Regions from separate parts of the Streptomyces sp. NPDC052043 genome, predicted to be linked through region 4. Evidence: riboswitches for the same ligand, from Rfam matches in the RefSeq annotation. Region 4 holds a riboswitch; each other region holds the start of a gene.

Region 1 (5,370 bases), on a different contig from region 4:
GAGCCGCTCGCCCGGATGCTTCTGGAGGCTCGTTCATTCAGGAACGGGAAGCGCGAAGTTTAGAATGGCGAAGTGGAACAGCGGACGTACCACCAGTATTGCGCGACCGCGCGCACCCTCGACCTCGTCGGCGAGCGCTGGACGCTGCTGCTGATCCGCGAGCTGCTGACCGGTCCCAAGCGGTTCGGCGACCTGCAGGCCAGCCTGCGCGGCCTCGGCACCGGACTGCTGGCCGCCCGCCTGAAGCATCTGGAACGCGAGGGGCTGGCGCACAAGATCACGCTCCCGCCGCCGGCCCGGACCCCCGCGTACGCCCTCACCGAGGCCGGCGAGGAACTCGGCCCGACGATCCTGGAGCTGGCCCGGTGGGGCCTGAAGTGGGCGATGGGCGAACGGCGCGCGACCGAGACGTTCCATCCGGGCTGGGCCGTGCTCGGCCTGCGGGCCTGCTTCGACGCCGAGGCCGCCGCCGGACTCCGCGCGGTGTACGAGTTCCGCGTCGACGACGAGTTCTTCCACGCCCGGATCGACGACGGGACGATCGAGGCGCTGCACGGACCGGCCCAGCATCCCGACGCGACCGTCACGATCAGTCAGGAGGCGTTTCTCCGCCTGACCGGCCAGGACCTCACGCTCGCCGAGGCGATCGAGAGCGGTGTCGCGTCGGCGTCCGGCGACAGCGATGCTCTGCGCAGCCTGAGGGGCCTGTTCCGCCTGCCGCCCCCGCGTGCCCGGACGGCGAACTGAGCGTTCGACCGGACGGGGGAGAACCCCGGATGACACGCGCCACGCCGTGTTTTCGCCTGGCTGGGCTCACGATGTCACGCCTGGGACCTATCTGACATGACAGTAATGGGGGCTCTCGTTACGTTCGTCGCAGGTCGGTCGCCCGGCCGACGTCCGTGAGACAGAGAGAAGCGACATGCGCACGCGCACCATTGCTGTGGCCGCTGCCGGAGTAGGCGCGGCACTCCTCACAGCCAGCGGTATCACCTACGCGATGACATCCGGATCCGCCCCGGCGTCCGCGTCTGCTCACAAGGCGGCCGTATCCGTCCGGCCGGCGGCCAAGCCCCTCCAACAGGCCGCCCCCGCCCCGGCCCGTCCGGTCGCCGGCAGCGTGAACGAGGAGAAGGGCGGGGACCGCGGGGGCGAGGATCGCGGGGGCGAGGGCCGCGGGGGCGAGGACCGCGACCGCGAGGGCGGCGGGCGTGACCGCGGCCATCGGGACGAGGGGAGGGTCTACTTCAACGACCGTGCGTACTCCGCCGCCGCCGACGGCTGCGTCACCGCGGCCAGCGGACTGGGCTCCAGCAGCTTCAACGTCTTCAACGACAGCTGGAAGACCGTCGAGGTCTTCCGCGGCTTCACCTGTGACAACGGCGCTCCGGTCGCCACCGTGGGCCCCCACGGCGACACCAACGGCGTGGTGACCCGTACCGTCCACGGGGGTCTGATGTTCGGCGACGACGGCGTCGTGGGCAGCTTCAGGGTGCTCAACGGCCACGACGACGAGTGGTGACGGCGCGGCCCGGAGCACGGGAAAGAACTCGGCCCGCCGTAATCGGGCCGAAGTTCCCGGCAGCGCCGCCTCGTTCGCCGAGCCGGGGGTTCACCCCCTCAGGGACGACAGTGCGGCGGCGACCCGTTCGGTTGCCTCCGGCGGGGTCGAGGCGTGCGGGGAGAGCCTGAGCGAGTCGGCGCGCACCGTCGCGGTGACACCCTCGGCGTGCAGCGCCTTGGCGACCACGGACGGATCCTGGTCCGGCATGGTGAAGGAGAGGATGCCCGCGCGCCGTGCCGGGTCGGCGGGGGACAGGACGCGGCCGCCGCACGCCTCGACGGCCGCGGTGAGTTCGGCGATCCGTGTGGCGATCGCGGTCTCGATCGCGGCGACGGTGTGCCGCTCGACGACGTCCAGCGCGGCCGCGAACGCGGCGGCCGTCACCGGGCTCAGGTTGGTGATCGACCACCGTCGTGCGTCCGGGGCCGGCGGATGCTCGGCCCCGTCGAAGAGGCCCACGTCCTCGACGCCCGTCCAGCCGGTGAGGACCGGCTCCAGGGATTCCAGGGCGCGGTCCGACAGGGTGGCGAAGCCGGTCGACCATCCGGCCCGCAGCCACTTCTGGCCGCCCGCGACCACCACGTCGGCGGCGTCCCAGGGCAGGGCGGCGACCCCGAACGCCTGGATGGCGTCCACGATCAGCAGCCGGTCGGGTCCGATCGCCTCGCGCAGCGCCGCCAGGTCGGCGCGGAACCCGGTGCGGAAGTCCACGGCGCTGACCGACACGGCCACGACGTCGTCGCTCAGCGCGGCGCGGACCAGGTCGGGGGTGACGCCCGAGCCGGGTGCGGGGTCGAGCCAGCGCGGCGTGGCCCGGCCCAGGTCCGCGGCGCGGCGCCACGGGTAGTGGTTGGCGGGGAAGTCGGTGCGTGGCGCGAGGACCACGCCCTCCCGTACGCCGAGCGCGGCGTGGAACAGACCGGTGGACGCGTTCGGGAGCAGCACGGTGTGCCGGGCGTCGGCCCCCGCGAGGCGGGCGGCCGTCTCCCGTGCGGTGTCCTCCGCGCGCATCAGGGTGTCCACGGTCGTGTGGTCGGCGCGGGCGGACGCCTCCAGGGCACGCGCGGTGGCCGTGACGGCGTCCCGGGAGGGCGGCCCGAAGCGCGCGAAGTCCAGGTACTCGGCGGGCGTGTCGAAATGGTCGGCGTACGACGTGAGCACGGGGCTCGTCCCTCCGGGGTGGTGCGTGCGGATCGAGAGCGCATCTTGCCACAGCGGGGCCGGGGGCCGGGGCCTGGTCCTCGTCGACGCGTTCGCCGGTGGAGGAGATCACGTCCGGGGGCATGGTCTTGGCCGGGCGGGCGGCACGCGATACCGTCTGTGCGATATCGACGACGGTACGACGGAAGCCGGTGGGAATCCGGCACGGTCGCGCCACTGTATGCGAACGCCCGCTGAAGCGCTCGTGAGTCAGACCCGTGGCTGTCGTCCTGTGTACCACCGAGATGGGACGCGAACTCCCAGAGGAGGTTCTGCCATGGCGCAGACCGTCGCCCAGCCGACTGCCACCCCCGCCATTCCCGCCACGCTGCCGCTCAAGGCGATAGCTCCCTGGGCGGTCTTCTTCGGTGTTCTCATGCTGGTCCTGCTGTACTTCGTCGGCGCCGAGCAGGGCGCCACCTCCGTGTTCAGCGGCACGGACGTCCACGAGTGGGTGCACGACGCCCGCCACCTGCTCGGCTTCCCCTGCCACTGACGCGAGGGACCCCGCACGCTCATGAACTCCGCAACGGTAAGAAACCTCCTGGTGCGGGGCATGCTCGCCGGCCTCGCCGCCGGTGTGCTCGCCCTCGTCGTCGCCTACTTCCTCGGGGAGCCGCTCGTCGACAAGGCGATCGGATTCGAGGAGGCGCACGCCCACTCGCACGACGAGATGGAAGTCGTCTCCCGCTCCCTCCAGTCCACCGCCGGTCTCGCCACCGGCGTCCTCGTCTACGGGGTCGCCTTCGGCGGCATCGCCGCGCTCGCCTTCTGCTTCGCGCTGGGCCGCGTGGGCCGCTTCTCCCCGCGGGCGACCGCGCTGCTGCTGTCCGGCTGCGCGCTGCTGGCCGTGTACGTCGTGCCGTTCCTGAAGTACCCGGCCAACCCGCCCGCGGTCGGCGAGGAAGACACCATCGGCAAGCGGACGACCCTGTACTTCCTGATGATGCTGCTCAGCGTGTTGCTCGCGATCGGCGCCACCATCCTGGGCAAGCGCCTCGCGCCCGCCCTGGGCACGTGGTACGCGACGGTGGCCGCGGTGGCCGCCTTCGTCGTGGTGATCGGCCTCGCGTACGCCTTCCTGCCGGTCGTCAACGAGGTGCCGGCGGACTTCCCGGCCGCCGTGCTGTGGCGGTTCCGGCTCTCCGCCCTGGCCATGCAGACCGTCCTGTGGGGCGGTTTCGGGTTGCTCTTCGGCGAGTTGGCCGAGCGACTGCTGCATCCCAGGCCCGCGACCACCGCGTCCGGGCAGCCGGTGCCGGCCGCGCACTGAACCCTCCCGGACACGACAGGCACACGACAGGGCCCTTCCGGAACCGTCCGGGGGCCCTGTCGCGTTCCTCAGCGCGCCGCCAGCGGCTGTCCGAGCCGCAGATTCCAGCGACCGGCCCGTCCGCTGAGTTCGGTGGCCGTCAACGGCGGTACGTCCAGCCGCCAGAAGCCCGCCGCGGGCAGCCCCAGTACCTGGACGACCGCGGCCCGTACGACCTCCGGCTCGACCACGGCGAGCGTACGGCCGTCCAGGTCCCGTGCGGTGTCCAGCCAGCGCCCGACCCGCTCGCACACGTCCCGCACCGACTCCCCGCCGTGCGGTGCGCAGCCGGGGTCGGTGAGCCAGCGACCCACCGCCTCCGGCTCGGTGGCCATCACCTCCTCCAGGGTGCGGCCCCGCCAGCGGCCCGGGTCCAGACCCGCCAACTCCGCCGCCACCACGCCGTCGAGGCCGAGCGCCGAGGCCGTCTGCCGGCAGCGCCGGCTCGGGGACAGCAGCACGCGGGCCGCCGCGGGCAGCGATCCGGCCGCCGAACGGGCCCCGGCCGCCCCGCCGGCGTCGATCGCGTCGCCGTCGTCGAACCGGGCCTGGCGCAGCGACGGGCTCGTCGCGGGCGAGACGAGAAGGACACGACTGGTCAACGTCACTCCTACCGCGCGGTGTTGACGGCGGTGCCCGCGGCGCGGATCGCCTCGATCGCGTCCGGTGGCGCGGCACCGTCGGTGACGAGGGTGTGCAACCGCGCGACCGGTGCGACGAAGGCGTGCGCCGTCCGGGACAGTTTGCTGCCGTCGGCCACGGCGAGCACCCGCCGGGCGGAGTCGATCGCGGCCCGCTTCACCGCCGCGTCGTCCAGGTCGTAGGCGGTCAGGCCCTGTTGTGCCGTGAGCCCGCAGCAGCCGATGACGGCGGTGTCGAAGCGCAGGGCCGCCAGGGAGGCCAGGGTCAGGGGTCCGGTGAGGCCCCCCTCGCCGGGGCGGGGCCGGCCGCCGGGCACCAGGAGCGTGGTCTGCCCGGGACTGTCGGCGAGCGCCTGGACGGCCTGGAGCGACAGCGGCATCACGGTCACCCGCCGGCCGCGCAGCGCACGGGCCACCTCCAGGCAGGTGGTGCCGCTGTCGAGGACCACCGTCTCCCCGTCGGCGATCAGCGCGGCCACGTCCGCGCCGATGCGCCGCTTGACCTCCGCGCCCTCCTGCGCGCGCAGGTCGAAGGGGGGCTCCTCGCCGCGCAGCAGCAGGCTGCGGGCGCCGCCCCGGAAGCGTTCCAGCACGCCCTGGGCGGCCAGGGCCTCCAGGTCGCGGCGGATGGTCATCTCCGAGGCTCCGGTGAG
Region 2 (5,370 bases), 170 kb from region 4:
GGCCCGTCGTCGTTCCGTCAGGCGCCCCGGCGCACGGCGATCGTGTCGCCGACACCCACGGTCGTCCCGCGCGTCGCGGTGGTGAACGCCGAGCCGTCGATACTGACCTTCCAGGTGTCCGAGCCGCTGTTGGCCCTGCCGTTGAGGGAGGTGAGGGCGCCGGTGCCGGAGGACGGGGTCACCCCGGTCACGCAGCCCGACGGGGTGGCGCCGCTCGTGGCCGCGTCGAGGACGGCGCCGAGCGTGGTCGTCGCGCCGGTCGGGGTCAGGGCGACGGAGCACACCGTGACGCCGTCCGTGCCGTCGTCCACGCTCAGCGCCACCTTCGTCGCCGTACCGGAGGTGAAGGAGCCCTGACCCACCCACTGCGGGGCGCCCGTCGCGGTCGGAACGGGCGGGGCCGCCGTGAAGCCGCCGCCGGCCACGGCCCGCAGCCCGTCGATCGACGCGTAGGCCGACGGGCTCGTGTCGCCGGGCAGGTACCGGAAGCCGCCACCCGGGTTGAACTGCTGCGCGATCAGGAAGTCGACCGGGGTCTTGCCCATGGAGGTGAGGAAGTCACCGGTCTGGGCGTTGACGCCGCAGGCGTTCAGGCCGGACACCGCCCAGCCGTTGGAGTCGGTGTTGGCGCCGAACATGCCGTTGAACGCGCCGCTGTTCGCCACGAGTTTGCTCTTCAGGAACGCCTTGGCCTTGATGACGCCCGCGTCGGTGTTCGGCACACCGGAGACGCACAGGGCGGCCATCGCCGCGCCGGTCATGTCGATGTCGCTCGTCGCGGCCTGCTGGCCCGGGTCGCCCTCGGCCCTGCTGAAGTTCCAGCCGCCGTCGTTGTGCTGGTTGGCCCGGATCCGGGTGACCATCGCGTCCCGGAGCACCTGCGGGATACGGCCCTGCCCGGACCGGGTCTTCGCCCCGTTCAGGGCGAGCGCGGCGAAGACGGTGCCGTTGAAGTTGGCGGACGGCCCGAAGTAGCCGGGTTCGGCGGTCTGCCAGTAGCCGTAGACGTCCGCGACCAGGTTGCGGGAGGCCGAGACACGCGCCGGGTCGATGCCCGCCGCGTAGGCGTTGAGCATGCCGCGCTCGTAGTCGGTGACGACGGGGGAGGAGGACGGCCAGCCGCTGGTGGAGAGCAGGTCGCGGTACACCGTTCTCGCGTTCTTGGCGGTGTCGCCGCCGGGCGTGACGTCCACGGCGGCCGTACCGGCCGCGGCGAACGCGCTGAACGCCCACTCGTTCGACAGTCCGGCGCCGGCGTACGAACCGTCCGGCGCCTGGAGGGACTTGAGGTATCCGACGCCGTTCGTCCTTGCGACGGTGAGCTGCGCGGGTGTGGTGGTGGCCGCCGCGGGCAGCGTGGTCAGGGCGAGGGCGCCGAGGACGGTGGCCGCGGTGACGGCCGAACGGCGGGACAACGAAAGGGACATGGCCTGCTCCTCAGGGTGAAGGACGCCGACCCGACCCGGGTGCGTCCCTCGCCGACAGGGCGGGAGCAGCGGGTGCGGCCGCCGCCCGGAACGCGTGGATCGGCTTCCAACGGTGCTTCACCGCCTGGGCATTCGGGCTCGGGACGGCCCCGCCGTCCCACACCGCTGCGCGTCAGCCCCGGACTCCCACCGGGTTCCCCCATTCGGCAGTCCGGGACGGTACCCGAGGGGCATCCCGGTCGCCAGAGGGTGCCCTCGGACACCAACGGCCCGTGCCCGCGGATGCCTTGACGCTCTGAGGCACCCCGTGTTCCAATCCGGCTGATACGCAATCAGTTCCAGGGGAAGCCGGTCGAAGTCCGGCGCTGACCCGCAACCGTAGGCCCGGCACCCGCCGGGCGAGCCGGAATGCCTGGAGCGTGTTCTTCAGCAACAGACGCCGTCGCGGACTACGGCGTGGTGCGACCGGCCCTGCCGGGGCGCGGGCTCTCCCGCCCACCCCCGGATGAAGGCTCCTCAACCACGCCTCCACGCGGGGGCAGACACGAGGGGCCGTGGTGGGGACCGAGAAGCGAAGAGACGGACGGGCCGGGAAGAGCGCCTCGAAGAGACCGGGGCCGAGACCGCGCCCCGTGACGGCACTGGTGTCGGCATGGCTCGTCGTGCTGGCCGGCTGCGTGACCTTCCTCACGACGACACCGGCCGCGGCCGACCCCGTCGGGGACTGCACCGCCACCAAGGGCGCGATCGTCGCCGTCGACTTCGGGCCGTTCGGCGGCAAGGTCGAGCGGGGCTGCGACACCACGCCGACCACGGGCTACGATCTGCTCCACGACGCCGGCTTCACCACCGAGGGCACCCAGCACGACGGTCCCGCCTTCATCTGCCGCATCGGCTACGGGCCCTTCGACTCGGGCACCCAGTACCCGACGCCGGACACGGACTCGTGCGTGCTGACTCCGCCGGTCACCGCCTACTGGTCCTACTGGACCGCCTCACCCGGGCAGCACGCCTGGACGTACAGCCAGTACGGCGCGATGGCCCGCAAGCTGAAGGACGGCGACGTCGACGCCTGGGTCTACGGCGGTACGAACCTCGGCGGCACCACCGGCGGGCCCGCCTTCAGTCCCGACGACGTCCGCGCGGGCGGCGCCACCACCCCCGACCCGGGCTCCACGCCCACCGGGGGACCCGGGCAGGTCGACCTCGCGGGTGCCGCGGCGTGGCTCAAGGGCCTTCTGACCGACGGCGAACGGATCGTCGACGAGGGTGCCGACACCCCCAACCACCTGCTGACCACGGAAGCGGCCTACGCCCTCGCCGCGGTCGACGGCCGGAGCACGGCACTCGACAAGGTCACGGACTTCCTCGCCGCCCACACGGACGACTACGCCTACCCGGACGGCACGGACCAGGCCCCGGACGCCACGGCGGCCGCCCGCCTCGCCCTCCTCGCCGAGGTCACCGAACGCGATCCGCACGCCTTCGGCGGCCACGACCTCCCCGCCGACCTGACGCGGAACGTCTGCGCGGCGGGCCCCGAGTCCGGCGAACCGACCCCCGGCTGCACGGCCAAGGGTGACTTCAGGAACGCCACCTACGCCGACGGCCAGGCGCTGTCCGTGCTGGCCCTCCTCCGGGCCGGAACCACCCCGCCCGCCGCCGCCGTCGACCGGCTGACGCAGATCCAGTGCGCGGACGGCGGCGTCACCAGCATCCTCATCCGCCCCGGCGAGTACTGCGACGGCGACCCCGCCACCACCGGGCTCGTCGCCCTCGTCCTGCACCGGGCCGGCGGCCACGACGACGCCGTGGACCGTGCCCGCGCCTACCTCACCGGGGCCCAGCGCACCGACGGCGCCTTCCCGGGCTACACCGGCGCCGAAGCCGGCAGCGTCACCGCGACGGCGTACGCCGCCCAGGCCCTGCGCGCGCTCGGGGACACCGACCGCGCGGACGCGGCCGTCGCATGGCTGTCCCGGCAGCAACTCGACGACGGCGGCCTCGGCTTCGAGGAGGACGCCACCGACCCGGCCATCTATGCGACCTCGCCGACCGTGCTCGCCGGAGCCGGCACCAGCCTGGTCACCCTGACGGTGAAGGAGGCCGAGCCCACCGACCCGCCGACCACCACCCCCACCGGCACCCCGACCACCCCCGTCCCGACCACTCCGGCCCCGGGCGCCGGCCCCGACCTGAAGAAGGGCGTCGCGTACCTCACCAGCGCCGCCCACCTCAAGCAGGGCCAGTACTACACCGACGGATCCGGTTCGGCCCGCGCCGACTTCGGCCTCACCATCGACGGCGCCTACGCGCTGGCCGCCACCGGCCTGAACAACGCCAAGCTGCGCGGCATCGTCGACTTCCTCGACCACGGCGGCAAGGACGGCGAGGGCCGCACCGTCAACGACTGGACCTCCGTCGGCACCGCGTACGCGGCCGGCGGTTCCCTCGGCAAGACGGCGCTGCTCGCCGAGGCCGTCGGCCGTGACCCGCGCGACTTCGGCCGCCACGACCTCATCGCCGCCCTCGACCAGGCCGTGTGCGCGAAGCCGAGCACCGCCCCCGACCGCTCCTGCGCCGCCAAGGGCGCCTACACCAACGCCCCTTCGGTGTTCTCCCAGTCCCTCGCGGTCATGGCGCAGCTGCGCGCGGGGGAGGAGACGGCGGTCGAGCAGCCGATCGCGTACCTGGAGAGCCTTCAGCAGGACAGCGGCGCCTGGCCGAGCCTGATCCCGTCCACGAACGACTCCGACGTCGACTCCACCGCGATCGCCGCCATGGCCCTGGACCTGGCCGGTGGCGACACGGCGGACAAGGCGGTGGACAGGGCCCTGGCGTGGATCGCGTCCCGGCAACTGCCCGACGGCGGTTTCCCCGGGACCGCGGGCGACTCCGTCAACTCGGCGGCGCTCGCGGTGCAGGGTCTGTCCCTGGACGCGGACACGTACCGCGCCGAGATCGCCCGAGCCCTGAAGTTCCTGGCCTCGCAGCAGAACGCCGACGGCGGCTTCCGGGTGGCCAAGGAGGGGCAGGACGAGTCCGACCTGCGCGCCTCCACCCAGGCGGTCGGCGGCGCGACCGGCATCAGCTTCGGCCGCCTGGAGCGCAGCCTGACCGGAACCTCGCCGCAGCCCACCCCGAGCCCGAGCGGCCCTGGCGGCTCGGACGGCGGCATCCCGGAGATCGTCACGCCCGGCGACACTGGTGGGACCGACGGCGGCTACGGCACCGGCGGTGGTACGGGCGGCGGCGGTGGCGGTGTGCTGGCCTCCACCGGCGCCCAGGTCGGCGCCCTCGCGGGGATCGCCCTCGTCCTGGTGCTCGCCGGCTGGCGCACCGTCGTCGTCGCCCGCAGGCGCGCCGAGAGCGGAGCGGGGCGATGACCTCCTCGCCCCTCCTGGCCGTGGTGGCGCGGGCCGGGGCGGCGCTCGGTCTGACCGCCGCCGCCCTCGGGGCGGCGGCGGCCCCGGCGGCCGCCGACCCCCAGCCGATGGGCCGCTGCACCACGACCTCCTCAGTGGTGCTGGCCGTCGACTTCAGCCACTGGGGCGGCCCGATCTTCCGTGCCTGCGGCACCACGCCCACCACCGGCTACGAGCTGCTCAACCAGGGCGGCTGGCGCACCACCGGCACCGGTCACGACGGTCCGGCCTTCATCTGCCGTATCGGCTACAGCGGTTACCAGAACGGCAAGCAGTTCCCGCCCCCGGCCCAGGACGACTGCGTCCTGACCCCGCCCGCCTCCGCGTACTGGTCCTACTGGCACGCCGATCCGGGCGCCGGCGACTGGAGCTACAGCCAGCTCGGCGCCATGCTCTACAAGCCGAAGCCCGGCAGCGTCGACCTGTGGATCTTCGGCGGTACGAACATCGAGGGCACGGAGGGGCGGCCGAAGGTGACCCCCGACCAGTTGCGCGCCCACAACACCCGCTCGCAGGGC
Region 3 (5,370 bases), 190 kb from region 4:
TTCTGGGACGCCTACACCACCGACCCGCGGCAGCGCGCGGAGATCACCGCGTCCCCCAACCGGGCCACCCCCGAGCAACTCGCCGACCTGCCCCCCGCCCTGCTGGTCGTGGACGAGGCCGACGTGCTGCGCGACGAGGGCGAGGCCTACGCCGCCAAGCTCCGCGCGGCCGGCGTCCCGGTCACCACGGTGCGCTACGACGGCACGGTGCACGACTTCATGATGCTCAACTCGCTCAGCCGGTCCAAGGCCGCCCGGGCGGCCACCGACCAGGCCGTCCAGTTCCTGCGCGACGCCCTCGGAACGGCTGACACCGCCGGAACGGGCTGATCAGGTCACTGACTCCTCACCCGGACCGGCCGGCCCGGGTGAGGAGCAGGGCCACGTCGTCGGGTTCGTCCGGGCTGCGCAGGGCGTCGAGGAGATGGTCGCAGGTCTCCTCCAGGGGCCCCGGCGGTCTCGCGAGCAGCCCCAGCAGGGTGGCCAGTTGCTCGTCGAGTGAGCGCCTGCGGGTCTCGACCAGGCCGTCGGTGTAGAGCAGCAGCCCGTCCCCGGGCCCGATCCGCAGCCGGGTGGTCTCGAAGGGGACGCTTCCCACGCCGAGGGGTGCTCCGGTCGGGAGGTCGAGCAACCGCGGGGCACCCCCGGCGGGGATGAGCACCGGCGGCAGATGGCCGGCCGTGGCGACGTGGCAGCAGGCACGGCGCGGGTCGTACACGGCGTACGTGCAGGTGGCGAACCGTTGCTCCAGCTCACCGGTGATGCGGTCGAGGTGCCACAGGACCGCGGCCGGGTCGAGGTCGAGCGCGGCCAGGGTGCGGGTCGCCGTACGCAGCTGGCCCATGGTCGCCGCGGCGCCGCTGCCGCTGCCCATGACGTCGCCGATGACCAGGGCGGTCCGGTCGTCGGACAGCGCGATCGCGTCGTACCAGTCGCCGCCGATCCCGCAGATGGTCGAGGCGGGCTGGTAGCGGCAGGCGATGTCCAGGCCCGGCCGCTTCGCCGGTTTCCGGGGCAGGAGGCTGCGCTGGAAGTTCTCGGCGGCCCGGCGCTGGTTCTGGTACCAGCGGGCGTGGTCGATGCTGACGGCCGCGCGGGAGGCCAGGTCGAGGGCCAGGGTGGCGTCGTCCTCGCCGAACGGCACCGGACTGCGGTGGCCCCGGGCGAGGCCCAGCGCCCCCAGGAGGCGGCCGTGGGCGACGAGCGGGACGGCCAGGCAGGAATGGGCCCCGACCTCGGCGAGGGCGTCGGCGGCGTGAGGCGGGGCGAGGTGGGTGAGGTCCCCGTCGGCGACGCGGGAGGCGAAGACCGGGCGGCCGGTGGTGACGCAGCGGGTGCTCATGTGATGCGGCGCGAACCGGGCGACGTACCCGGCGGGGAGGGAGGCGGCCAGGGTCGGCTGGGCGACGACGGCCAGGGTGCGCATGGCCAGCGGGCCGTCGGGCACCCAGTCGCGGTCGCCGCCCTTGAGCGCCGCGTCCAGGAGATCGACCACGGCGAGGTCCGCGAGCTCCGGCACGCAGACGCGGGCGAGTTCGTCGGCGGTGGTGGTCGGATCGAGGGTCGTCCCGATGCGCGCCGAGGCGTCGGCGATCAGGGCGAGGCGCTGCCGCGCGGCGGCGGCCTCGGCGGAGGCGCGGTGCTGCGGGGTGACGTCGATGAGTTCGGTCGCGACGCCGAGCGCCCGTCCGGCCCTGTCCTCCAGGCGGTAGTACGAGACCGACCACGCGTGCTCGCGGCCGGGGTCGGAGGGGGTGGGGGCGAGGATGCGCTGGTTCAGCAGCGGGTCGCCGCTGTCCAGTACGCGGCGCATCGCGGTCTCGACCCAGACGGCATCCATGAAGTCCAGCACCTCACGGACGGTCCGCCCGACATGCTGCTCGGCGGACCGGCCGTTCATGCGCTCCAGCGTGGGGTTGACCACGAGATACCGCAGGTCGGTGTCCACGATGCCCAGCCCGATCGGGGACTGCGAGACCAGCCGGGCGGAGAGCGCGAGGTCGCGTTCCATACTCCGCAGGACGGCCTGGTCGGCGGCGATGCCCAGCGCGTAGTAGACCCCGTGCTCCCCCTCCAGCCGCATGTTGCGGAACTCGACCAGGCGGGAGCTGCCGTCCTTGTGGCGGACGGGGAAGGCGCCGGCCCACCCCGTGCCCTCCGTCATCACCCGGGTGAACAGCGCGGTGACGAGGCCCCGGTGCCGTTCGTCGACCATCAGCCGCGCCGCGTACCGGCCCAGGGCCTCCTGGGCGCTGTAGCCGAACACCTGCTGGGCCTGCGGGCTCCAGAAGACCACGCGCCCCCGCGCGTCCAGCACCACCGCCGACACGCTCAGCGAGTCCAGCAGGCCACCGGACGCGGCCGCGGACTCGTCTCCGCCGCCTCCCGTGAAGGCTTCGGCAGGCTCCACCGTCGACGCCTCCTCTCGCCTCGCCGCGGCCGAGACCGCTGCTTCCACCATGGTCTCGCGCCCGGGCCCGGTCGGCAGGTCCGCGGCACCCGCCCCGGCCGACGACGGTGAACCACCCGGCGGACCGCCTCAGTCGGCTCCGGCCCGTCTCAGCCCGCCATCCGCATGGTGGACATCATCCGCCGCGACCGGGAGAGCCCCCTAGGCTGGGCCGTGCAGCTGGTTCGCCCCGTCCGCCAGAGGGGGCGTCGCAAGAGGGAACCCGGTGGGAATCCGGGACTGCCCCGCAGCGGTGAGCGGGAACGACCGCCGTCATACGCACTGGGTCCGAGGAGGGCCTGGGAAGCGACGGCCAGTAGGTGTCTCGTACGACGAAGACGTGCCCGCGAGTCCGAAGACCTGCCATCTGCCCGCGTGCGAACCACTCGTGCGCGGACATCCCGGTGACCTCGAGGGCGGGTCGGCGCAGGTACCGCACGGACGGCCGCAGGCCGGAGCCGTCCGGTCCGTCACCCCTTCGCGTCCTCGTCCCGTCCCCGGGATCCCAGGGAATCGTCTCGCGAAGGAGAGCTCCGTGACCACCGAGTCCGCAGCCGCGGCAGCACGGGCCACCGTGTACGGCTACCCCCGTCAGGGACAGGGCCGGGAACTCAAGAAGGCCGTCGAGGGCTACTGGAAGGGCCGCGTCAGCGCCGACGCCCTGCGCGCCACGGCCGCCGAACTGCGCCGCGCCAACTGGCGGGAACTGGCCGCGGTCGGCATCGACGAGGTCCCCACCGGGGACTTCTCGTACTACGACCACGTGCTGGACACCACCGTGATGGTGGGCGCGATCCCGGCCCGCCACCGGGACGCCGTCGCCGCCGACCCGCTGGACGGCTACTTCGCGATGGCACGCGGCACCCAGGACGTCGCACCGCTGGAGATGACCAAGTGGTTCGACACCAACTACCACTACCTGGTCCCTGAGTTGGGCCCGGACACCGTGTTCACGGCGAACTCCGCCCAGCAGATCGCGGAGCTGACCGAGGCCCGCGCGCTGGGCCTCTCGGCCCGCCCGGTCCTCGTCGGCCCGGTCACCTACCTGCTGCTGGCCAAGCCCGCGCCCGGTGCGGCCGCCGACTTCGATCCGCTCACCCTCCTCGACCGGCTACTGCCGGTGTACGCGGAGACACTGGCCGATCTCCGGGCGGCGGGCGCCGAGTGGGTACAGCTCGACGAGCCGGCCCTGGTGCAGGACCGCACCCCGGCCGAACTGGAGGCCGCCGCACGCGCCTACCAGAGCCTCGGTGGCCTCACCGAACGTCCGAAGCTGCTGGTCGCCTCCTACTTCGACCGGCTGGGCGACGCCCTGCCGGTGCTCGCCAAGGCCCCGGTCGAGGGTCTCGCGCTCGACTTCACCGAGTCCGCCGCCGCCAACCTGGACGCGCTGGCCGCCGTCGGCGGGCTCTGGGGCAAGCGGCTGGTCGCCGGTGTGGTCAACGGTCGCAACATCTGGGTCAACGACCTGGAGAAGTCCCTCGCCACGCTCGGGACCCTGCTGGGTCTGGCCGACCGGGTCGATGTGTCGGCCTCCTGCTCCCTGCTGCACGTCCCCCTGGACGCGGCCGTGGAGCACGACATCGAACCGCAGATCCGGCGCTGGCTGGCCTTCGCCCGGCAGAAGACCGCCGAGATCGTCACCCTCGCAGGGGGCCTGACCCACGGCACGGACGCCATCGCCGCCGAACTCGCCGCGAACCGCGCCGACCTGGCCTCCCGCGCGCACTCCCCCATCACCCACGACCCGCGGGTCCGCGCCCGCGCCGCAGCCGTCACCGACGCCGACGCCCGCCGCTCGCAGCCGTACGCAGAACGGGCCGCCGCCCAGCGCGCCCACCTCGGGCTTCCGCTGCTGCCCACCACCACGATCGGCTCCTTCCCGCAGACCGGTGAGCTGCGCACCGCGCGCGCCGACCTGCGCACCGGGCGCATCGGCACGCCCGAGTACGAGGAGCGCATCAAGGCCGAGATCCGGGAGGTCGTCGCCTTCCAGGAGAAGACCGGGCTGGACGTCCTGGTGCACGGCGAGGCCGAGCGCAACGACATGGTCCAGTACTTCGCCGAGCAGCTCACCGGCTACCTCGCCACCCAGCACGGCTGGGTCCAGTCCTACGGCACCCGGTACGTCCGCCCGCCGGTCCTGGCCGGCGACATCTCACGGCCCGAGCCGATGACGGTGCGCTGGACGGGCTACGCCCAGTCCCTCACGGACCGCCCGGTCAAGGGCATGCTCACCGGTCCGGTCACCATGCTCGCGTGGTCGTTCGTCCGCGACGACCAGCCCCTCGCCGACACCGCGCGCCAGGTCGCGCTCGCTCTGCGCGAGGAGGTGAACGACCTGGAGGCGGCGGGGACTTCGGTGATCCAGGTGGACGAGCCCGCGCTGCGCGAGACCCTGCCGCTGCACGCCGCCGACCGCGCGGACTACCTGGCGTGGGCCACGGAGGCGTTCCGGCTCACCACCGGCGGTGTGCGCCCGGACACCCAGATCCACACGCACATGTGCTACGCGGAGTTCGGCGACATCGTCCAGGCCATCGACGACCTCGACGCCGACGTCATCAGCCTGGAGGCGGCCCGCTCCCACATGCAGGTCGCCCGCGAACTCGCCGCGCACGGCTATCCGCGCGAGGCCGGACCGGGTGTGTACGACATCCACTCCCCGCGCGTCCCGAGCGCCGAGGAGGCCGCCGCGCTCCTGCGCACCGGCCTGGAGGCCATCCCCGCCGAACGGCTGTGGGTCAACCCCGACTGCGGTCTGAAGACCCGCGGTTGGCCGGAGACCCGGGCGTCCCTGGAGAACCTGGTCACGGCGGCGCGCACCGTACGCGGTGAGGTGTCGTAGGACTCACCGGGCGCATCACGTCCGCTCCGGCCGGCCCGTCCGGCCGGAGCGGACGTTCGTCCCGACCGTCACC
Region 4 (5,370 bases):
AGCAGATGGGTGCCGCCGACGTCGGGGACGAAGCCGATGCCGGTCTCCGGCATGGCGATCCGCGAGCGCTCGGTGACGATCCGGACGCTGCCGTGCGCGGAGACGCCGACGCCGCCGCCCATCACGATGCCGTCCATGACGGCGACGTACGGCTTCGGATATCGGGCGATACGGGCGTTGAGGTGGTACTCGTCGCGCCAGAAGGCGGCCGAGGCGGTGCCGTCCCCGTCGCGGGCGTCGTCGTGGATGGCGCGGATGTCGCCGCCCGCACACAGGCCGCGCTCCCCCGCGCCGCTGATGACGACGGTCTTCACGGCCGGGTCGTGTTGCCAGGCCGTCAGCGCCTCGTCGATGCGGCGCACCATCTCGTGGGTGAGGGCGTTGAGGGCCTTCGGCCGGTTGAGGGTGATATGGGCGGCCCGTCCGTCGGTGTGGAACAGGACGGGTTCCTCGGCGGCGGTCATCCGAACGCCTCCGTCAGGCCGCGGGCCATGAGGACACGCATGATCTCGTCGGTTCCTTCCAGGATCTGTTGGACGCGCGGGTCACGGACGATCTTCTCAAGGCCGTACTCGCTGAGGTAGAGGTAACGGCCGTACAGTTGGAGCGCCCGGTCGGTGGCCGAGCAGCCGGTGCCGGTCGGTGCGATCACGCCGTGCAGGCCCTGCACGCCGGGCGCCGGAATCAGCGGATCCGCGAGGCCTCCTACAGTCGAGGTATGCGCATCGTCTCCCTGCTGCCCGCCGCGACCGACATCGTCGCCGAACTCGGCCTTTCGGAGCAGTTGGCCGGCCGCACCCACGAGTGCGACTGGCCGCCGCGCGAGGTCGCCTCGGTACCCGTGGTGACCGGGGCGGACCTGGACCAGGACGCGCTCACCAGCCGGGAGATCTCCGACGCCGTCGGCGGGGCGGCGCACTCCGGTTCGTCGCTCTACACGCTGGACACCGAGGCCCTCGCCGCCCTGCGCCCCGACGTGGTGCTCACCCAGGACCTGTGCGACGTGTGCGCGGTGTCGTACGAGAAGGTCAGCCGGACCGTACGGCTGCTCGACGCCGGCACCCGGGTCCTCAGCCTGGAGCCGCGCACGCTCGACGACGTACTGGACTGCCTGGTCACCGTCGGCGACCTGCTCGGCGTGCACGAACGCGCGCAGCGGCGCCGGGCCGCGTTGCGGGCTCGCCTCGACCGGGTCCGCGGCGCGGTCGCCGGCCTCGACCGGCCCCGGGTGGTGGCGATCGAGTGGCTCGACCCGCTGTGGCCCGCCGGGCACTGGGTGCCCGAGCAGATCACCACCGCCGGGGGCGAACCGCTGCTCGCCGCGCCCGGCGAGCACACCGGGCCGACGACCTGGGAGGCGGTACGCGCCGCGCGGCCGGACGTAATCCTCGTCCTGCCGTGCGGCTTCCCTCCCGAACGCACCCTGCGCGAAGCCGCGTTGCTCACCGGGCTGCCCGGCTGGACGGATCTGCCCGCCGTACGGTCCGGCCGTGTCTGGGTACTGGACGGACCGTCCTACTTCAACCGGCCGGGACCTCGGGTGGTGCGCGGGGCGGAGGTGCTCGCCCAGGTCCTGCACGGCGTGCAGGCCGGCGAGGCGGTCACGTCGGCGGAGGCCCGGCCGTTCCCCGTCCGGTGACGACGGGCTGGTCACCTCGCACGTGCGATCGTCCTGGCGCGTGCGTCCTGGCGCGCACGGGCCTCAGGAGTCCGTGGGTCGCCGTGGCGGGGTGATGGCGTACAGGCCGAGGATCTCCGGCAGGGGTGCCACGCCCGGGCCGCCCTCCCGCACCCAGGCGACGATGTCCTCGGTGCCGCCCTCGTCGTTGACGAGCCCGAGCCAGACCGGCCGCGCACCGGCGGCCCGGCCCGCGGAGGACGGCTGGACCACGATGACGTTCGCCTGCTCGCACACGTCGAGGCAGTCGGAGATGCGCACCGGCACCTCCGCCCGCAGCCGCGCGGTCTGCGCCGCGTGGTCGACCCCGGGCACCTTGGGGCTGCCGCAGCAGCAGTCCCGGCACACGACGACCCGGCACGGCACCGAACCGCTCCCCGCCACGGCACCGTCCGGCGCCTCGTCCGTCGGCCTTTCGGGCACGCCGCACCACTCCCCTCCCGGGGAGATCCGCCCCGGTGTCGCTCGAGGAGGCGACCGCGTGAGTCTCCTGGCTCCCGGGTCTTCACTCGTCCCGCCTTCCCACCCCGGGCGGGGCGGTGGCATCCCGGAACTCGCTCACCGGTCACAGTGGCGGGACCGCGCCGGATTCACACCGGCTTCCTCGGACCGCCGTCGCCTTATGTCGCCGGTCATCATCCCATGATCGGTTCCGCCCGCCCCTCCGCACCGGCCGGCGTCGCTCATCCCTGGCACCGCGGGCACCAGACCGTGCGGCGTCCGCCGACGCGGTGGGAGCTCAGGAGCCACCCGCAGCGGGGACACGTCGGATCGCTGTCGTCCCTGTGCCCGGTGAGCCAGGAGGGCCTCGGTGGCACGCACCCGGCATGCACGGACGTCTCGAGGACCCGGCCCATTCGTGCATGGACACGCCGAAGTGCGGTCTCGCTCAGGTCCCGCGCCGGGGTCCGAGGAGCCACCCGGGCCCGCCAGAGGATCTCGTCGCACAGGAGGTTCCCGAGACCCGCGATCACGGACTGGTCCATCAGCACGCTCTTGACGGCACGCCGTCGTCCCGACAGCAGCTCCCGGAACTCCGCTCCGCGCACGGTGAGGGCATCGGGACCCAGACCGTCGGTGATGCGCTCGACCTCCGTGTCGTCGACCAACCGTACGCCCTGGAGCTTGCGTTGATCGCGGTAGCGCAGCTGCCGGGAGTCGTCGAGCGTCAGCAGGATGCGGTCATGCCGTTCGACCGGTTCGTCCGGGGAACAGCACCGAAGCGACCCCGTCATGCCGAAATGCCACACCAGTGTCGGACCGTCGTGACCCGTCGGCACGAACAACCACTTGCCGTGCCGCCACGCCTCCCCCAGACGCCTGCCCTTCAGTTCCCTCCGCAGCCGCTGCGCGCTGACCCCCCGCAGCACCCCGGCGTCCCGCACCTCGACGTCCGTGACACGCCGGTGCCGGCCGCAGGCCGTCAGCACCTCGCGGAATCCCTCGACATCCGGCAGTTCGGGCATGCGTGCGTCCGGGCTCCTGGTCGTACGGTCATCGGACCGCCGTACGCGCCGCCGGGTACCCGCGGAGGGCGAGCCCACGCGCTCCGCACCCCGCCCCCGGGCCTCATGCCTCCGATCGGACGCGAGCCGGTTTGGCGGACGGCCCGACCGGGATACCCATGGCACGTGATTCCGTCCAAGGTCGACGAAACGCTCCCGGAACTGGCGCCCTTCGTCTACGCCGTGCAGGGCCGAAGGCCCGACGACGGCACGTGGTGCGAGGCGTGGACGGTGCGTGACGTCCTGGTCCACCAGACGGGGAACGCCGAGGAACTGGCCCGGGTGCTGCGAGCTTTCCTTGCGGGCACACCGGTGGAGACCAGAAGCTTCGAGCGTGAGGCTCCCTACCGGCGGATGTCGGACGCCGAGCTCTGGGCGGCGTTCCTGACCAACTGCAAACAGCTCACCGAGGTCACCGCGGCCGCCGCGCGGGCTCTGTCCCCGGACACCGAGGTCATGTGGACCGGCCGTTCCGTGAAGGTCCCCTTCTTCGCGGAACACATGCGTGAGGAACTGATCCTCCACCGCTGGGACCTGACCGGCGACGACCGGACGGCCGTGCAGTCCCTGACCGAGCCGTGGATGACCGAGCACAGCGTGGTGTCGGTCGGCCGGCCCCTGCTGATCCGGGGCCGCGCCGATCTGGACCTCGGGGCCGAGGGGCAGGTCGAGGGCCGCCTGCGCACTCCGGGCACGGACGACGTCGTGGTGACCGCGGACGCGGAGGGCGGCACCATCCGGTTCGCCGCCCCCGAGGGCCCGGCCACGATCGAAAGCGACGCGGCGACACGCGTCCTGCTCCTGTGGGGCCGCCGCCCCGCCGACCCCACCCGCTGGCACAGCGCCGCGGGCCCGGAGTCGTTGCGCAGGGTACGGACCCTCCTGGGCGGCTACTGAGCCGTCGTCGCGTGTGGCTGCCACGGCGGGGCAACTCCTCGTAGGGTGGACCGTCATGGCCGAGTCTCACCCGCTGCTGGGCATGTTCCTCAATGCTGCCGACGGACGCTTCCCGCCTGCGGACGGCCGCGTGACCGTTCTTCCCCCTCTGCCGGGTGGGCTGGAGTGCTCGGTCGCCTTCACCGGGCACGCCGTGATCGCCACCGCCCTGTCCGCTTCCGACGTCCGGGCTCAAGGAGCCGACGGGTTCGGGGCTTCCATGGCTCCGGACTTCCTGCGTTACCTCGCAGGTCGCGAGGGGTGGATCGACAGTGTCGACGTGACACTCGTCGCGCGTGGCGTGCCGGCCCCTCACCGCCTGCCCGAACGTCTTGATGTCGACGACCACCCGCGTGTGCGTCGTGCTCGGGCTTTGCGTACCGACGTCCGTGTCTACGGAGATGAACGGGGCCTTGTCACCCTGGCCGGCGGCCTGGCTGGACGACGCGAGACAAGCATCGAACTCCACCACACCGGTAGCAGTGGGGCTGGGCTCGGCCGCTCCCTGCTGGGTGACGCTCTCACCCTGGTCCCCACCGGTGAGCCGGTTTTCGCCGCTGTCGCCCCGGGCAACGCACGATCCCTTCGGGCTTTCCTCGCAGCGGGCTACAGCCCCCTGGGCAGCGAGGTCCTCATCCGTCCCAGACGGCCGACCTCGGGGTGACGCACTACACCACGAGCCCGAGGAAATCCACCCACGCCGAGGAGGCGACCTCGAACCGCGGTCCGTCAGCCTGCTTGGAGTCGCGTACGTGCACGGCTCCGGGGGCGTGGGCGACTTCCACGCAACTGTCGCCTTCGGAACCGCTGTAGCTGCTCTTGAACCAGTCCAGCTCACCGTTGGTGTTCATAGCGCTCCTCGCATCCGCTGCAACAACTCGGCCGAGTCCGCGGGGGACAGAGCCTGCGATCGCATCTTGGCATAGCGCATCTGCATCACGCTCACTGCTTCCCGGTCAGAAACCAGCTGCCCGGTCTTCTGTCCCTCCGAGTACCCCAACCACTGGCGCTCCGAGGTCTCAAGAAGTTGCATGGGCCCGTCCGTACCCGCGTGGAAGGGCTGCCGCTGAGGCATGATCTGAAGCTCCAGGTTCCACAACTCCATGTGGACGAGCAGGTGGTCGAGCAGTTCCCGGGTGACATCCTCACCTCCCGTGTGCCGCAGCAGTACCGACTCCTCGACGATGAAACTGAACGCGACCGGCGGCTTGCGCGTCAGCAGTTCCTGCCGCGCCAGCCGGGCGGCAATCC

The links. Region 4 has a riboswitch for cobalamin ahead of ACIHCX_RS09125 ((2Fe-2S) ferredoxin domain-containing protein). Riboswitches for the same ligand answer to the same signal wherever they lie in the genome.
Region 1: linked by a shared signal. The riboswitch ahead of ACIHCX_RS05480 (CbtB-domain containing protein) and the one ahead of ACIHCX_RS09125 ((2Fe-2S) ferredoxin domain-containing protein) in region 4 are both predicted to bind cobalamin.
Region 2: linked by a shared signal. The riboswitch ahead of ACIHCX_RS09935 (prenyltransferase/squalene oxidase repeat-containing protein) and the one ahead of ACIHCX_RS09125 ((2Fe-2S) ferredoxin domain-containing protein) in region 4 are both predicted to bind cobalamin.
Region 3: linked by a shared signal. The riboswitch ahead of metE (5-methyltetrahydropteroyltriglutamate--homocysteine S-methyltransferase) and the one ahead of ACIHCX_RS09125 ((2Fe-2S) ferredoxin domain-containing protein) in region 4 are both predicted to bind cobalamin.

Annotation. Positions count from the first base shown of each region.
Region 1 is NZ_JBIUBT010000002.1:154,040-159,409, forward strand. It holds gene ACIHCX_RS05460 (alpha/beta fold hydrolase) at 1-63, shown strand, start outside; gene ACIHCX_RS05465 (winged helix-turn-helix transcriptional regulator) at 73-747, shown strand; gene ACIHCX_RS05470 (hypothetical protein) at 1,001-1,522, shown strand; gene ACIHCX_RS05475 (aminotransferase class V-fold PLP-dependent enzyme) at 1,613-2,725, opposite strand; cobalamin riboswitch at 2,863-3,005, shown strand; gene ACIHCX_RS05480 (CbtB-domain containing protein) at 3,042-3,260, shown strand; gene ACIHCX_RS05485 (CbtA family protein) at 3,282-4,037, shown strand; gene ACIHCX_RS05490 (histidine phosphatase family protein) at 4,106-4,678, opposite strand; gene ACIHCX_RS05495 (DeoR/GlpR family DNA-binding transcription regulator) at 4,687-5,370, opposite strand, start outside.
Region 2 is NZ_JBIUBT010000003.1:450,143-455,512, forward strand. It holds gene ACIHCX_RS09930 (hypothetical protein) at 18-1,427, opposite strand; cobalamin riboswitch at 1,554-1,630, opposite strand; cobalamin riboswitch at 1,724-1,859, shown strand; gene ACIHCX_RS09935 (prenyltransferase/squalene oxidase repeat-containing protein) at 2,060-4,813, shown strand; gene ACIHCX_RS09940 (hypothetical protein) at 4,810-5,370, shown strand, end outside.
Region 3 is NZ_JBIUBT010000003.1:464,799-470,168, reverse strand. It holds gene ACIHCX_RS09990 (alpha/beta hydrolase) at 1-330, shown strand, start outside; gene ACIHCX_RS09985 (SpoIIE family protein phosphatase) at 347-2,410, opposite strand; cobalamin riboswitch at 2,614-2,832, shown strand; gene metE (5-methyltetrahydropteroyltriglutamate--homocysteine S-methyltransferase) at 2,985-5,297, shown strand; gene ACIHCX_RS09975 (bifunctional 2-methylcitrate synthase/citrate synthase) at 5,366-5,370, opposite strand, start outside.
Region 4 is NZ_JBIUBT010000003.1:278,238-283,607, reverse strand. It holds gene ACIHCX_RS09140 (enoyl-CoA hydratase/isomerase family protein) at 1-464, opposite strand, end outside; partial or broken gene ACIHCX_RS09135 (acyl-CoA dehydrogenase family protein) at 461-640, opposite strand; gene ACIHCX_RS09130 (cobalamin-binding protein) at 719-1,639, shown strand; gene ACIHCX_RS09125 ((2Fe-2S) ferredoxin domain-containing protein) at 1,703-2,044, opposite strand; cobalamin riboswitch at 2,162-2,284, opposite strand; gene ACIHCX_RS09120 (Fpg/Nei family DNA glycosylase) at 2,362-3,144, opposite strand; gene ACIHCX_RS09115 (maleylpyruvate isomerase N-terminal domain-containing protein) at 3,310-4,080, shown strand; gene ACIHCX_RS09110 (hypothetical protein) at 4,136-4,783, shown strand; gene ACIHCX_RS09105 (DUF397 domain-containing protein) at 4,788-4,970, opposite strand; gene ACIHCX_RS09100 (helix-turn-helix domain-containing protein) at 4,967-5,370, opposite strand, start outside.